Regions from separate parts of the Streptosporangium sp. NPDC004631 genome, predicted to be linked through region 1. Evidence: riboswitches for the same ligand, from Rfam matches in the RefSeq annotation. Region 1 holds a riboswitch; the other holds the start of a gene.
What was found. Region 1 has a riboswitch for glycine ahead of gcvP (aminomethyl-transferring glycine dehydrogenase). Riboswitches for the same ligand answer to the same signal wherever they lie in the genome.
Positions count from the first base shown of each region.

Region 2: linked by a shared signal. The riboswitch ahead of gcvT (glycine cleavage system aminomethyltransferase GcvT) and the one ahead of gcvP (aminomethyl-transferring glycine dehydrogenase) in region 1 are both predicted to bind glycine.

Region 1 is NZ_JBSGCR010000021.1:46,409-53,937, forward strand. Features, by position in the region: gene gcvP (aminomethyl-transferring glycine dehydrogenase) at 1-1,918, opposite strand, end outside; glycine riboswitch at 2,075-2,166, opposite strand; gene ACWEF2_RS21015 (MerR family transcriptional regulator) at 2,182-2,802, opposite strand; gene ACWEF2_RS21020 (bifunctional nuclease family protein) at 2,947-3,417, opposite strand; gene ftsR (transcriptional regulator FtsR) at 3,497-4,177, opposite strand; gene ACWEF2_RS21030 (FHA domain-containing protein) at 4,174-4,686, opposite strand; gene ACWEF2_RS21035 (sugar phosphate nucleotidyltransferase) at 4,984-7,485, opposite strand; gene ACWEF2_RS21040 (CDP-alcohol phosphatidyltransferase family protein) at 7,489-7,529, opposite strand, start outside.
Region 2 is NZ_JBSGCR010000003.1:113,706-121,234, reverse strand. Features, by position in the region: gene ACWEF2_RS03890 (DUF6286 domain-containing protein) at 1-151, shown strand, start outside; gene ACWEF2_RS03885 (hypothetical protein) at 340-2,052, opposite strand; gene ACWEF2_RS03880 (L-serine ammonia-lyase) at 2,279-3,655, opposite strand; gene gcvH (glycine cleavage system protein GcvH) at 3,734-4,123, opposite strand; gene gcvT (glycine cleavage system aminomethyltransferase GcvT) at 4,120-5,208, opposite strand; glycine riboswitch at 5,242-5,336, opposite strand; glycine riboswitch at 5,337-5,435, opposite strand; gene ACWEF2_RS03865 (FadR/GntR family transcriptional regulator) at 5,689-6,408, shown strand; gene ACWEF2_RS03860 (hypothetical protein) at 6,447-7,199, shown strand; gene ACWEF2_RS03855 (hypothetical protein) at 7,236-7,529, shown strand, end outside.

The sequences.
Region 1 (7,529 bases):
GCCGGTCGCGGTGCTTGTCGATCTTGGCGTTGAGGTCGTCGAGGTCCACGTTGCCGTTGTCGTCGCAGGCCACCACCGCGACGCGCATGCCCGCCATGACCGCGCTGGCGGCGTTGGTGCCGTGCGCCGAGGACGGGATCAGGCAGAGGTCGCGGCCGGACTCGCCGCGCGCCCGGTGGTAGGCGCGGATCGCCAGGAGGCCGGCGAACTCGCCCTGGGAACCGGCGTTGGGCTGGATGGACACGGCGTCGTAACCGGTGACCTCGGCCAGCCAGCTCTCCAGCTCCCTGATCAGCTCCAGATAGCCGACGGCCTGGTCCTCGGGGGCGTAGGGGTGCAGCCCCGCGAACTCCGGCCAGGTGATCGGCTCCATCTCGGTGGTCGCGTTGAGCTTCATGGTGCAGGAGCCCAGCGGGATCATGGACCGGTCGAGCGCGATGTCCTTGTCCTGGAGCCTGCGCAGGTAGCGCAGCATGGCGGTCTCGGACCGGTGGCTGTGGAACACCGGGTGGGTGAGATAGTCGCCGGTCCGGACCAGGTCGCCGGGGAGCGCGTCGTGCGCGGCGGCGTCCAGGTCGGTCAGCACGGTGCCTCCGACGTCGAAGGCGGCCAGGACCTGTTCCAGGTGGATGAACTCGGTCCGCTCGTCACAGGTGACGCCCACGTGGTCGGCGTCCACCAGGCGCAGGTTGACCCCGTTGTCGCGGGCCGTGGCGACGATCCGGGCCGCGCGGCCGGGCACTCGGGCGAGCACGGTGTCGAAGAACTCGTCGTGCACGACCTCGACACCGCCCTGGCGCAGGCCCCCGGCGAGCACGACGGCGTGCCGGTGGACCCGCCGGGCGATCCGGCGCAGGCCCTCGGGGCCGTGGTAGACGGCGTACATGCCCGCGATCACCGCGAGCAGCACCTGCGCGGTGCAGATGTTGCTGGTCGCCTTCTCCCTGCGGATGTGCTGCTCGCGGGTCTGCAGCGCGAGCCGGTAGGCGGGGCGCCCGTCGGCGTCCTGGGAGACGCCCACCAGGCGGCCGGGCATCTGCCGCTGGAGGCCGTCGCGGACCGCCATGTAGGCGGCGTGCGGACCGCCGAAGCCCATCGGGACGCCGAAGCGCTGTGAGGAGCCGATCGCGATGTCGGCGCCCAGCTCGCCGGGGGCGGCCAGCAGGGTGAGGGCCAGCAGGTCGGCGGCGGCGACCACCTGGGCTCCGCGGGCGTGGGCGGCGTCGGCCACGGCGCGGAAGTCCCTGATCCGGCCGCCCGCGCCCGGATACTGCACGAGCACGCCGAAGCACTCGGGGAGCCCGGCGCCGAAGTCGCTCTCCACCAGCTCGATGCCGAGCGGCTCGGACCTGGTGCGCAGCACCGCCTTGGTCTGCGGCAGCGTGTCGGCGTCCACCACGAACACGTTCGAGGCCGAACGGCCGGCCCGGCGGGCCAGGGTCATCGCCTCGGCGGCCGCGGTGGCCTCGTCCAGCAGGGAGGCGCCGGCGACGTCGAGGGCGGTCAGGTCGGAGACGACCGTCTGGAAGTTGATCAGGGCTTCCAGGCGGCCCTGGGAGATCTCCGGCTGGTAGGGCGTGTACGCGGTGTACCAGCCCGGGTTCTCCAGGAGGTTGCGGCGGATGACGGCCGGGGTGATCGTGTCGTGGTAGCCAAGGCCGATCATCGAGGTGAGCAGGGTGTTACGCCCCGCCAGGGCACGCAGCTCGGCGATGGCCTCGGTCTCACAGGCCGCCGGGGGCAGCTTCAGCCGCTCCTCGGCCCGGATCACCTCCGGCACGGTCGCCGCGACGAGGTCGGCGGTGGAGGCGAATCCCACCGCCTCCAGCATGCGGGTCCGGTCGGCGTCCGCGGGCCCGATGTGCCGGGTGGCGAACGGCGGGGAGATGAGTTCTCCGAGCGGTGAAAGGTCGGTCATGAAAAGCCTCCCGAGGCGGTGGAGACCGGCGCTGGGCGCGGGCGTATGCCGGATCTCCCCCTCTGTCACCTCGACCTGAGAGCTTCGCCTCCCGGAAGGGGGGCTTTCACCGTCGGTGAGACGCGCCTGGCGGGCGCACCTGCTTTCCAGAGTCGCCTCGTCCATGCGGTACCGGGTGCCTGAGAGATTCCGGGGAGGTTGCTCCTTCGGCGCCCCGATCAAGTCGGGGTCTCTCCCGCACAGGGTCAGCAGCGGGACTAACTTTACCCCGTGCGGCGAGCTCGCCGACGACGGGCCAGCTCATCCGCGTGGTGCTCGCCTAAAGGGCCCTGGCCTGACTCCGCCCGCTCGCCGGGAAGGTCCGCGAGGGAGCCCTCCACCTCCTGCCAGACCCGGCCGAGCGCGATGCCGAACACTCCCTGACCGCCCTGGAGCAGGTCGATGACCTCGTCGGGCGACGTGCACTCGTAGACGCTCACCCCGTCGCTCATCAGGGTGATCTGGGCGAGGTCGTTGACGCCGCGGTCACGCAGGTGCTGCACGGCGATGCGGATCTGCTGCAGGGACACGCCGGTGTCGAGCAGCCGCTTGACGACCTTGAGCACCAGGATGTCGCGGAAGCCGTACAGCCGCTGGGAACCCGAGCCGTGCGCGGCCCGCACCGTGGGCTCGACCAGGCCGGTGCGCGCCCAGTAGTCCAGTTGCCGATAGGTGATGTCGGCCGCGGCGCAGGCGGTGGGGCCGCGGTATCCGATGTCGGCGGGCGGTTTCACCGGCTGCCCGTCGAACAGCAGACCCTCTTCACCCGCGCGCTGGCGTGCCGACTGGCGCCGTTCCGGGTCATCCTGGTCGGCGTTTCTACCCTCGCCGCTGCTGACCGCCACGCGGACCTCCGGCTTTCTCTCATCCCACGGCCTGATCTGGGGGTTTGTGCACGACCGCGGGTTTCACTTGCACCGTAGGACTGGGGCCAAGATCAGTCAACGACCCTACCCGGCGCGTCGTGAAGCGTAAATGCACCGAAATACCTACCCCGCGCGGCCGAAGTCCTCGGGCGTGATCGTGTCAAGGAACTCCCTGAACTTCTCCACCTCGTCCTCCTGGTCGTCGGGAAGGATCACCCCCGCCTCCCTGACCACGTCCTCGCTGGCGAAGATGCGGGCGCCTGTGCGGAGTGCCAGGGCTATGGAGTCGGACGGACGGGCGCTCACCTCGACCCCGTTGGAGAACACGAGGTCGGCGAAGAAGATCCCGTCCCGGAGCGCGACGATGTTCACCGTGCTCAGCCGTACACCGAGCGCGTCGAGCACGTCACGGAACAGGTCATGGGTGAGCGGCCGGGGCGGCGGCTCGTCTGCCTGGGCCATGGCGATCGCCGTCGCCTCCGCCATGCCGATCCAGATCGGCAGGTAGCGCTCCCCATGTGCTTCCTTCAGCAGGACAATAGGCTGGTTAGAGGGCATTTCAACCCGAACGCCCACGACCTCCATCTGCAACACGGGCTGCTCCGTCTTCGCTGGATTACGACCGGTTCGTTCAACGTAACACTCGTAGGGGTACGAGTGGCTGGTCAGGTTCTCACCGGCCCAGAACCCCACGCACGCCGGAACGCAGCAGGGAGGCGTGTAATTCCAGCAGGAGGCCGGAAATCTCCCTGGCCGTCTCATCGGCCCGATCGATGGCGCCGGGTCCCCTGCGGCGCAGCAGCGGCGCGACCGCCTGTTCCACGAGCCCGGCCTCGCGCTCGGCCGCGGCCTTGACCGCCCGCAGATGACGCGCGCGCAGCCCGAAGGCGGCCAGGGCCCCGACACTGCGGGCCACGGCCAGGGCCTCGGCGTCGTAGTAGCGGGCCACGGCCGCCAGCAGGCCGAAGTCCTCAAGCTCGGCGAGGGTCTCCTCGTCGAGCTCGGCGGCGGCCAGCAGCTCCTCGCGGGTGAGGCGGACCTCGGTGGTCACGTCGCCGGGTACGGCACGCGGGCGGGCGACCGGGCGCTCGTCACGGTCGGCGGCCTCAAGCCGGTCCTTGATCACGCGGAGTGGCAGGTAGCGGTCACGCTGCTCACCGAGGATGTAGCGGAGCCGCTCGACGTCGGCGTAGCTGAACTTCCGGTAGCCGGAGGGACTGCGCTCCGGCTCGATCAACCCCTCGCCCTCCAGGAAGCGGATCTTGGAGATGCTCACGTCGGGGAACTCACCCTGCAGGAGGGCCAACACTTCCCCGATGCTCATGTGCGAACGAGCCGCCTGGGAGCTCATCATCCTCCAGCGGCGCCACGGGTGAGGAAGACCAGCCGGAACTTGCCGATCTGCACCTCGTCGCCGCCGTACAGGGGAACCTCCTCGATCCGCTCGCGGTTGACGTAGGTGCCGTTCAGGCTGCCGACGTCACGGACGGTGAACACGCCGCCACCGCGCCGGTAGAACTCCACGTGCCGGCGCGAGACGGTGATGTCGTCGAGGAAGATGTCACTCTCGGGGTGACGACCCACCGTGGTGAGGTCGCTGTCGAGCAGGAAGCGGCTGCCCGCGTTGGGACCGCGCATGGCGACCAGCAGGGCGGTGCCCGGCGGCAACTGCTCGACCGCCTGCCTCTCGGCGAGAAGCGTCTCCCCGGTCTCCGCCTCGTAGGCCTCGATCCCGGAGAGGGAGATCGTGGAAGTGCTGTCTCCGGGGGTCTCGGTCCTGGTCAGCGGCGACCCGCACCGTGAACAGAAACGGGCATCCTCAGGATTGGCATGACCGCACTGCGTGCAGTAGACGCTGGGCATCGATCGGCTCGGCCTCCTACCGCGAAGACGCGGCAACGGTACTCAGTGATGCGCGCCTCGCTATCATCGCTTCTCACGTATTTGCTCAGACTGCGAATGCCGCAACATACACCGATGAGACGCAAAGATCAAGGTAGACGCTCGACCGCAGGTTCGGTCGGTGACAAAGTTACCGCCGGTCGGCGTCCCGGGTCCATGCCGCCGCGCTGGGTTTTCGCACTCGGCCCGGTGGAGAAGGGCCGGATCCGCCCGCCGGGACGCCCGCGGGCCCCGGATCCACCCCGCCGGGACGGCCCGTCAGGTGGCCGCGGCCTCCTCCACGATCCGGGCCCAGTGCTCCAGCAGGCTCTGCGCGGAGTCCGCGTCGCCCCCCTCGGCCCACAGGTGGGTGACCGCCTCGGCCGGGTCGGGCAGCACCAGCGCCCAGCTCCCGTCCTCGGCGACGACCCGCACCCCGTCGGTGGTGTCTATCCGGTAGCGCTCGGCGGCCTCGACGACCGAGCGCATCACCGCCCCCTTGGCTGCCCAGGGGGTCGGGACGGTACGGCGCAGCAGCCTGGCCTCCGGGATCCTGGCGTCGATCTGGCTGAGCGAGAGCCGGGTCCTGGCGACCAGGCCGAGCAGGCGCAGGAAAACCGCCATGCCGTCCACCCTGGGACCGAACTCCGGCACGACGAAGCCGCCGCGGCCGTCGGCGGCGAAGATCATGCCCTGCTCCCCGGCGGCGGCGGTCAGCGCGTCGGTCGCGGTGGAGGTCCACTCGACCCGCACCCCGTGGAACCGGGAGACCTGTTCGGCCACCCGGGTGGTGGTGACCGGCAGCGCCACCCGGCCACCGCGCCGCTCGGCCGCGACCAGGTCCAGCACGACCAGCAGGGCACGCTCCTCGCTGATCAGGTGACCCGTCTCGTCCACGAGGGCGACCCGCTCCCCCACCGGGTCGAACCGCACCCCGAAGGCCGCCCTGGAGGAGCCGACCAGCTCCGACAGCCGTTGCAGGGCACGGCGGCGCTCGGCGAGGGTCTCGGCGGGCGACGCCTCGTCCAGCCGGTTGTTGACGGTGAGCACCTCCACGCCGACCCGGCCGAGAAGGCTGGGCAGCACCAGCGAGGAGGTGCCGCCCGCGCAGTCCACCACGACCTTCATCCCGGCGTCGCGGACCCCGTCGACGTCCACGCGGCGCAGCAGCTCGTGGGTGTAGTCCTCGATCGCCCTGGCGGGGAAGCCGAGCTCGGCGATCTCCCCGGGAAACGCGCGGCGGTACTCCTGGCGGGAGAAGACCCGGTCCAGCCGGCGCTGGGCCGCCGGGGACAGGTCGGCGCCGTACTCGTCCATGAAGACGATGTCCACGCTCTGCGGGTCGCCGGGGGTGGTGCGCAGCGCGATGCCGCCCACCGCGTTCTCCCTCGCGGTGTGGAAACGGGCGACCGGCAGCGGGGCCGCCTCCAAGTCGAGCACGTTGATCGCGCTGGCGTTCAGGGCGCTGATCACCGCCCGCTTCAGCGCCCTGGCGGCCCTGGAGGAGTCCCGGGAGGTGATGACCGAGGCGCCCTTGCGCAGTGTGGTGGCGTAGGCGCCGGCGAGCCGTACGCACAGCTCGGGAGTGATCTCCACGTTGACCAGGCCGGACACCCCGCGCGGGCCGAACAGGCTGCGCTGGCCGCGCGGCTCCCAGATGAGGCTGGTGTTGATCACCGCCCCCGCCTCGATGGTCTTGAACGGATAGACCTTGACGCCCGAGGAGACGTACGCCTCGGCCTCGATGACGCACTCGTCGCCGATGACGGCGCCCTCCTCGATCCTGACCCCGGTCATCAGGTCGGTGTTCTTGCCGACGACGCAGCCGCGCAGGTGGGCGCCCGGCCCCACGTAGACGTTGTCGTGGATGACCGCGCGATGCAGGAACGCGCCCCCGCGGACCACCGCGTTACTGCCGAGCACCGTGTACTCGCGCAGCTCGGCCCCCGCCTCGACCTTGGCGTAGTCGCCGATGTAGAGCGGCCCCTTGAGCACGGCGTCGGCGTCCACCGAGGCCCCCTCGGCCACCCAGACGCCCGGTGAGACCTCAAAAGCGTCGATCTCCACCTTGACCCGGCCGGACAGCACGTCGGCCTGGGCCTTGAGATAGCTCTCGTGGGTGCCGACGTCCTCCCAGTATCCGTCGGCGACGTAGCCGTACAGCGGGGCGCCGCGCGTCAGCAGGCGGGGGAAGACGTCCGCCGACCAGTCGACCGGCGGGCCCGCGGCGATCTCGTCGAGAACCTCCGGCTCCATCACGTATATGCCGGTGTTGACGGTGTCGGAGAAGACCTGGCCCCAGGTCGGCTTCTCCAGGAAGCGCTCCACCCGGCCGCGGTCGTCCACGATGACGATGCCGAACTCCAGCGGGTTGGGCACGCGTTTGAGCCCGATGGTGACCAGGGCGCCGTTCTCGCGGTGGAACCGGACCATGTCGGTCAGGTCGATGTCGGTGAGCGCGTCACCGGAGATGACCAGGAAGCGGTCGTCACGCAGCCTGTCGGCGGCGTTCCCGACGCTGCCCGCGGTGCCGAGCGGAGTCTCCTCGGTGGCGTAGTACAGGCTCATGCCGAGCTCGTCGCCGTCGCCGAAGTAGTTGCGGACGAGGGGCGCCAGGAACTGCACGGTCACCACGGTCTCGGTGAACCCGTGCCGTCTCAGCAGGCGCAGCGCATGCTCCATGATCGGCCGATTGACCACAGGTAGCAGCGGTTTGGGCTGGTTCGCGGTCATGGGCCGGAGCCGTGTTCCCTCCCCGCCCGCCATCACGACGGCCTTCACACATCACCTCTTAATGCGTCTGGCTCCTCGGACGAGCTGACGCA
Region 2 (7,529 bases), on a different contig from region 1:
GCGCGACATCGAGGTCACCGTGTTCACCGGCGCGGACCGTACCGGTCACCTGCTGCGCCAGGTGGGCACGGTGGTGGGGGACCGGCTGGCGATTCTGGGCGCGATGTGCGGGGGCGAGGTCGTGGTACGGCTGCGCAGGAGGGGAGTCTGATGAGGGCGTACCTGGGCAACCGGATCGGCCTGGCCGTCTCCGGGGCGGTCCTGACCGGGGCAGGGCTCTACGCCTGGATCCGGAGCCAGGGCAAGATCGGCCCCCAGGCGGCCGGCGACCGGATTCTGAGCCGGGAGCTCCCCGGCTATCTGTCCGGGCATCCGTGGCTGGGCTGGTCGGCCGCGCTGCTACAGGTAGTACTGGCTCTCCTGGCGATCAGGTGGCTGGTGCGCGCTCTGGGCTGGGGGCGGTGGGGAAGCCGGAGCGGGTCCGGCACCGCGATGCTTGGCGTCGCGCTTAAAGAAGTCGAAGGACTGAGTCGCATCCATGTCAGGACGGTACGGGGTGATCGGCTGCGGATCGCGGTGAGCTGTGAGCCCACGGCCGACGTCGGAAAACTCGTCACCCGGCTGAACAAGGACGTCGTCACGAAGGTCCGCAAAACTGTCGGGGATGAGGATCTCGGGGCCTCCGTCCGTCTCCATGTCCGGCGGCGCTGACGGCGGCTCCCGCCGCGTCCCGAAGGCCAGCCCGGCGGCCAGGCAGAGGAACGGGACGGCGGGCACCACGTAGCGGTGGTCGAAGGCCGCGATGAAGGGCGGCAGGGCCAGCAGCACGGTCCCCACCGCCCAGGGCAGCAGTACGGCGCCGCCCAGCCGCCGCCAGTGGAGCAGGACACCGACCAGGCCGACCAGCAGGATCACCGCGAGGAACGGGCCGCGCAGGGAGCCGTACCGCTGGTAGGCGCGCAGCCATCCGGCGTAGGGCTCGATGAGGCGGGTGTCGCCGGGGGCGCCCTGGTAGGCCGTGGTCAGCTCTCCGGCGGTCCTGCCCTGGGAGGCGATCCCGGCGGGGAGGGGCCTGGTGACGTCGGGGAAGACGTAGGCGCTCTGCGGGCCCGGGGTGGGGTAGACCCGGCGGTCCCAGTCGAAGATGTGGCCCACGTCCGCCAGGCCCGCGCGCAGGAAGTCGAGCGGCTGGGCCCTGATGGCCTGGATCGCGAAGTCGCCGGCGAGCCTGTCGCGCTCGGCCCAGGTGCCCTTGACCTTGTTCAGCGGTGAGGCGGCGTCCCAGATGTAGGCCGGAGGGGCCTTGCGCTCGCCCACCGGGTCGGTGGGGCAGAGCGCGGCCTCGGGGCCTGAGGGCCTGATCCGCTCGCAGTCGGCGAAGGTGAGCGTGCGCGCCCACAGGAAGGCGTTGCCGCGGGTCAGCCCGTAGTCGCCGTAGGTGGACGCGAACCAGGCCGCGTAGCCGCCCAGCCCGATCACGCAGGTCAGCGCGGCGGTGGTGAACGCCCGCCACCCGGCGCGCCGGATCACCATGCAGACCAGTACCACGGCGATCAGCGGCAGCCCGATCGTCCGGGTGACGGTCGCCGCGGCGAGCAGGAGTCCGGTGAGCAGCGCGATCCACACCGGTGGGCGGCGCCGCCACATCACCAGCGTGACCGCCGCCATCACGAGGAACTCCAGCAGCAGGTCGGCCATGACGAGGTGTTCGAGCTGGACCTGGTGGACCTCCAGCAGCACCGGGAGCGTGGCGAGTGTCGCCCCCCAGCCCGGCAGCCCGCCGAGGCGGCGCAGCAGGAGGTAGACGCAGCAGGCGGCGGTCAGCCCGAGCAGGTGCTGGACCACCACCACGGCCTGGACGCTGGAGAGCGGTTTCAGCATCCACAGGAACAGCGGGTAGCCCGACGGGCGGGACTCCAGCGGGCGGGGGTCCAGCCCGGCGTTGAGGTAGACGAAGGAGTCGGCCCAGAACCACAGGGCCGGCCGGTAGCCCAGCACGGCCACGGCCCTGAGCCCGGCGCCGGCCAGCAGGGCGATCATGAAGAGCCAGTGGGAGCGGAGGAAGCGGCTCTCCGGACGTGTTTCCTCCGGTGACAGAACCTCCGTTGACACCAGAACCTCCGAGTCTCCGCGATGGGGGCACCCAGCATAGGGCGGGGCACCGGCCTATGTGGAGGAAGGCGAAGTTTGCGCCCATTGACTCATTTGTCAGATAAATGGGTGAGTCGTTCCCCTGTCGGCCCGAACCCCGCTCTCACCGGGAAAGGGCTCCCGAACGTCCCGCTCCCGTGTCACCCCGGCCACGTGGGCCGTCGCGCGACGCGCGGGAGCGGAGCGGTCAGCACTCGATGACGTTCACGGCCAGGCCACCGCGGCTCGTCTCCTTGTACTTGTCCAGCATGTCGCGGCCGGTGTCGCGCATCGTCTTGATCGCCTTGTCCAGGGAGACGAAGTGGCGGCCGTCGCCGCGCAGCGCGATCCGGGCCGCGGCGATGGCCTTGATCGAGGCCACCGCGTTGCGCTCGATGCACGGGATCTGCACCAGGCCGCCGATCGGGTCGCAGGTCAGGCCCAGGTTGTGCTCGATGCCGATCTCGGCGGCGTTCTCCACCTGCTCCGGGGTGCCGCCCAGCACCTCGGTGAGCCCGGCGGCGGCCATCGAGCAGGCCGATCCGACCTCGCCCTGGCAGCCGACCTCGGCGCCGGAGATGGAGGCGTTCTCCTTGAACAGCACGCCGATCGCCCCGGCGGTGAGCAGGAAGCGCACCACGCCGTCGTCGCTGGACTGGGGGACGAAGCGGTCGTAGTAGGTGAGCACGGCCGGGACGATGCCGGCGGCGCCGTTGGTGGGGGCGGTGACGATCCGGCCGCCGGCCGCGTTCTCCTCGTTCACCGCGAGGGCGAACAGGGAGACCCAGTCCATCGCGTGGAGCGGGTCCTTCTCCGGGGACTCGCCCTGCAGTCTCCGGTGGAGCTGGTTGGCCCGGCGCCTGACCTTCAGCCCGCCGGGCAGCACGCCCTCCTTGGAGACACCGCGCCGGACGCAGTCGGTCATGACGCGCCACAGGTGGAGCAACTGGTCGCGGATCTCCTGCTCCGAGCGGCCGAAGGCCCTCTCGTTCTCCAGCATCAGCCCGGAGATCGACAGGCCGGTCTCGGCACAGTGGGCGAGCAGCTCGGCGGCGGTGGTGAAGGGGTGCGGCAGGGCGGTGTCGTCCGGTTTGATCCGGTCGGCGCCGGTGGCGTTCTCGTCCACGACGAAGCCGCCGCCCACCGAGTAGTAGACCTTCTCCCTGATGAGGTCGCCCGCCTCGGAGAAGGCGCTGAAGCGCATGCCGTTGGGGTGGTGCGGCAGCGAGATCTTGCGTTCGAAGACGAGGTGCTCGCCGACCACGAAGGGGATCTCGTGGGAGCCGTACAGGGAGATCGTCCCGGAGGCGCGTATGGCGGCCAGCCGCTCTTCCACGGTGTCGACGTCGATGAGCTCGGGTTTCTCGCCGGAGAGACCGAACAGGACGGCCTTGTCGCTGCCGTGACCCTTGCCCGTCAGGCCGAGGGAACCGTACAGGATCACCTCGACCCTGGCGGTCTTGTCCAGCAGCCCGGTCTCGTCGAGGCCGCGGGCGAACCTGTGGGCGGCGGCCATCGGTCCACCGGTGTGCGAGCTGGACGGGCCGATCCCGATCTTGAAGAGGTCGAAGACGCTGATCGCCATTGCTCTGTCCTTGCCTTCACATCGCCGTGATCATGCGCGCCGGTCGGCGCGCATGATCACGGCACAAAAGGAGAAATTTTAGGATTCGCCCGAAGTGAGTGCGGCGTACTCCTCGGAGGACAGCAGGTCCTCCGTGTCGCCCTCGATCCGGACGCGGAACAGCCAGCCCTCGCCGTACGAGTCGCTGTTGACCAACGACGGGTCGTCCACGACCGCCTGGTTGACCTCGACGATCTCACCGGTCACCGGGGCGAAGATGTCGCTCACCGACTTGGTCGACTCGACCTCGCCGACGGCGTCGCCGGTGGTGACCGCCGAGCCCACCTCGGGCACCTGCACGTAGACCACGTCACCCAGCGCCTCGGCGGCGTAGGCGGTGATGCCCACGGTCAGGGTCAGGCCGTCGTCGATGCCCGAGATCCACTCGTGTTCCTTGGTGTAGTGCAGGTCCTCGGGAATGTTGCTCACTTTTTCCTCCTGTAGAAAGGCAGTTCAACGACCTCGACCGGTTCGCGGCTACCCCGGATGTCCACGGCCAGGCCGGTGGACAGACCGGTGTCCACGTAGGCCATGGCGATGGGCCTGCCCAGTGACTGGGAAGGCGCCCCGCTGGTGACCTCCCCGACGACGGTGCCGTCGCCGGACACCACCTGGTACCCGTGGCGGGGCACCCGGCGGCCGGTCGCGATCAGTCCGACCAGACGACGGGCCGGCGGGACGTCCTTGAGCGGCTCCAGGGCGGCCCGGCCGACGAAGTCGCCCGGCTTGTCAAACCTCACCACACGGCCGAGCCCCGCGTCGAACGGAGTGAGCTCCGCCGACAGCTCGTTTCCGTACAGCGGCATGCCCGCCTCCAGGCGGAGGGTGTCACGTGCGGAGAGTCCGGCGGGGAGCATGCCGTACGGCTCGCCCGCCTTGGTGAGCGCGGCCCAGAGCGGCTCGGTGTCGCCGGCCGCGACGAACAGCTCGAAGCCGTCCTCGCCGGTGTATCCGGTGCGGGCGATGAGCGCCTCGCGCCCGGCCACGGTGGCGGGCAGGCCGGCGTAGTACTTGAGGCCGTTCAGGTCGGCGTCGGTGAGCTCGCTCAGGATCTCCAGGGAGCGGGGCCCCTGGACCGCGATCAGCCCGTACCGCTCGGAGCGGTCGTCCACCACGGCCTCGAAGCCCTGGGCGCGCTCGGTGAGCTCGGCGGCCACCCGGGGATAGTTGGAGGCGTTGGCGACGACCATGAACTCCTCGCCGGTCAGGCGGTAGACGATCAGGTCGTCCAGCACGCGGCCCCGGCGATCGGCGATCATCGTGTAGCGGGCGCGGCCCGGTTCGAGGGCGGAGATGTAGCCGACGAGCGCGTAGTCCAGGGCCTCGGCGGCCTGCGGGCCGGTCACGAAGATCTCGCCCATGTGGGACAGGTCGAACAGGCCCGCCGCCTGGCGGACCGCGTTGTGCTCGGCGGCCTCACTGCCGTAGCGGAGCGGCATCAGCCAGCCCGCGAAATCGGTCAGCGTCGCGCCGAGGGCCTCGTGGACGCCGCGTAGCGGCGTGGGTCGGGACATGTTCGCACCTCAGGCAGGGGTCAGATGAGAGCATCCTCCCCCTCTGTCGTGGATGCCTGAGAGCTTCGCCCGTTTTTTGCCGGACTTTCACCTTCGGCGAGGCCGTACGGCCTGCTTTCCAGAGGGCACCTACCCGCACGGTCCTTTGCCTTGAGAGGTTCGCGGGGAGGGCTTGCTCCTTCAGGGGTCCTGGCCTGGATGTCAGGACACTCTCCCGCGCGGGATTCAATCGGTGTCGTGGCCAGCCTAACCGTCCGCACCGGCCGAGCGAAATCCCAGTACTGTCACGGTTCCTCCCTGATTGTCATCTGTCCCTGGCGTATGGGGGATCCATCCGGTCATCCGGCGCCGGACGGCCGGGGGCCGCCCCGCGCGGAGCCGGAGCAGGCGTCCCCGCGGCCCTCCTCGCCGAACCGTCATTGGGCTACGGTTAGACCATTGGAGTGTGCGGCGAACGTCGGTCAAGGGGGTGGGGGCGGCGTGGACGAGTGGGCGCCCCTGGCCGCCGTGTTACGGCCCGTCCGGGCGGGCAACGCCTTCGAGGAGACGGTGGAGCGCCTGCTCCAGGCGATCAAGCTGGAGGTGGTGACCGAGAAGCTGCCGCCGGAGCGGGAGCTCGCCGCGCACCTCGGCATCAGCCGGGTCACCCTGCGCGAGGCCATCCGGGCGCTGCAACAGGCCGGCTACCTCGACGTACGGCGGGGCAGGTACGGCGGAGCCTTCGTCACCTACACCCCGCCGCGCCCTGACCAGGGCGACCTGCGCAGGGCCGTGGTGGACATGGGCACCGACGACCTGGCCGACGCGCTCACCTTCCAGATGGCCGTGGAGCTCGGCGCGGCCCAGACGCTGGCCGGCACGGAGCTCGACCGGCCGCGCCGCGACGAGCTGCGGCGGCGGCTGAGGGAGGTCAACTCCGCGGGGCCGGGAGACTACCGCCGTCTCGACACCGCCTTCCACCTGGCCATCGCCGAGCTGACCGGCTCCCCGCTGCTCACCGCGGCCTGCGCCGACGCCTGGCTCAGGGTCGCGGACCTGCTCAACGCCATCCCGCTGCTCCAGCACAACATCCGGCACGCCGCCGTCCAGCACGAGGAGATCGTGACGGCGATCCTGGCCGGAGACTCCGGCGCCGCGAGCCGTGCGGTGGCCGGGCATCTTGAGGGCACCGCGACCCTATTGAGAGGGTTTCTCGCATAGCCTGATGGGCCGTGGGGGATTTGTTCCGGCAAAGAATATTGGACACAGGGCGGCTGCCGCTGTTCTGTTTCTTCGTCGCGCTGATCGGCGCCTTCGTGTTCACTCGGATCAACGTCCGGCTCATCCGCGCCAAGCTCGGCTGGTTCCGCAACGTCAACATCGGCGAGATGCACATCCACCACGTGGTGTTCGGCGTGGTGCTGACCATGCTCGGCGGGGTGTCGGGGCTGATCGTGTCGGGCATCTCCCAGAGCTGGTACGCCGTCACCGCGGCGGTCTTCGGCATCGGCGCTGCCCTGGTCCTGGACGAGTTCGCGCTGATCCTGCACCTGCACGACGTCTACTGGGAGGAGGAGGGCCGCACCTCGGTCGACGCGGTGTTCATCGCGATCGCGATCACCGGCCTGCTCCTGCTCGGCCTGCGCCCACTCGGCTGGGAGGGGTCGGACGGCACGCCGCAGGGCACCTGGGTGACGGTCGGCGTCATCGTGGCCAACCTCGCGCTCGCCACGGTCACCCTGCTCAAGGGCAAGATCTGGACGGGACTGGTCGGCCTGTTCGTCCCGCTCCTGCTGATCCCGGGCGCGATCCGGCTGGCCCGTCCGGGCTCGCCCTGGGCGTACTGGTTCTACGCCCCCGGCACCCGGCGTCCGGCGCCCCGCAAGATGGTCGAAGCCGAGCGCCGTGAGGAGCGGTGGCGCCGTCCGGTGATCCGCGCGAAGATCGCCTTCCAGGAGTTCGTCTCCGGGCGCCACGACCTTCCCTCCACCCGGAAGCGGTCGCGGCGATGAGGCGGCGGACGGGCCCGGGTGGGCATACTGAGAGGCGTGAGTGCGCTTCCGTCCCGCTGGGACGGTGTGGAGCAGCGGGTCCCCGGCTCCCTGGCCGACCTGCGCGGTCCCGCCACGGGGGTGGTCGCCCTGCCCATCCACCTGGCCTGGTCCGGGCTCACCGAGTTCGACCTGGTCAACCCGCTGCTGCGGATGAGCCTGTATCGCATCGTCATCACCGGCGGCGGCCGGGCCGACGCCGAGTCGTATCTCAACGCCGGGCTCCTGGTGGCCGACTGGCCCACTCTGCGCCGGGGGCTCGGGCCGAGCTACCGGCGGGCCTGGGAGAGC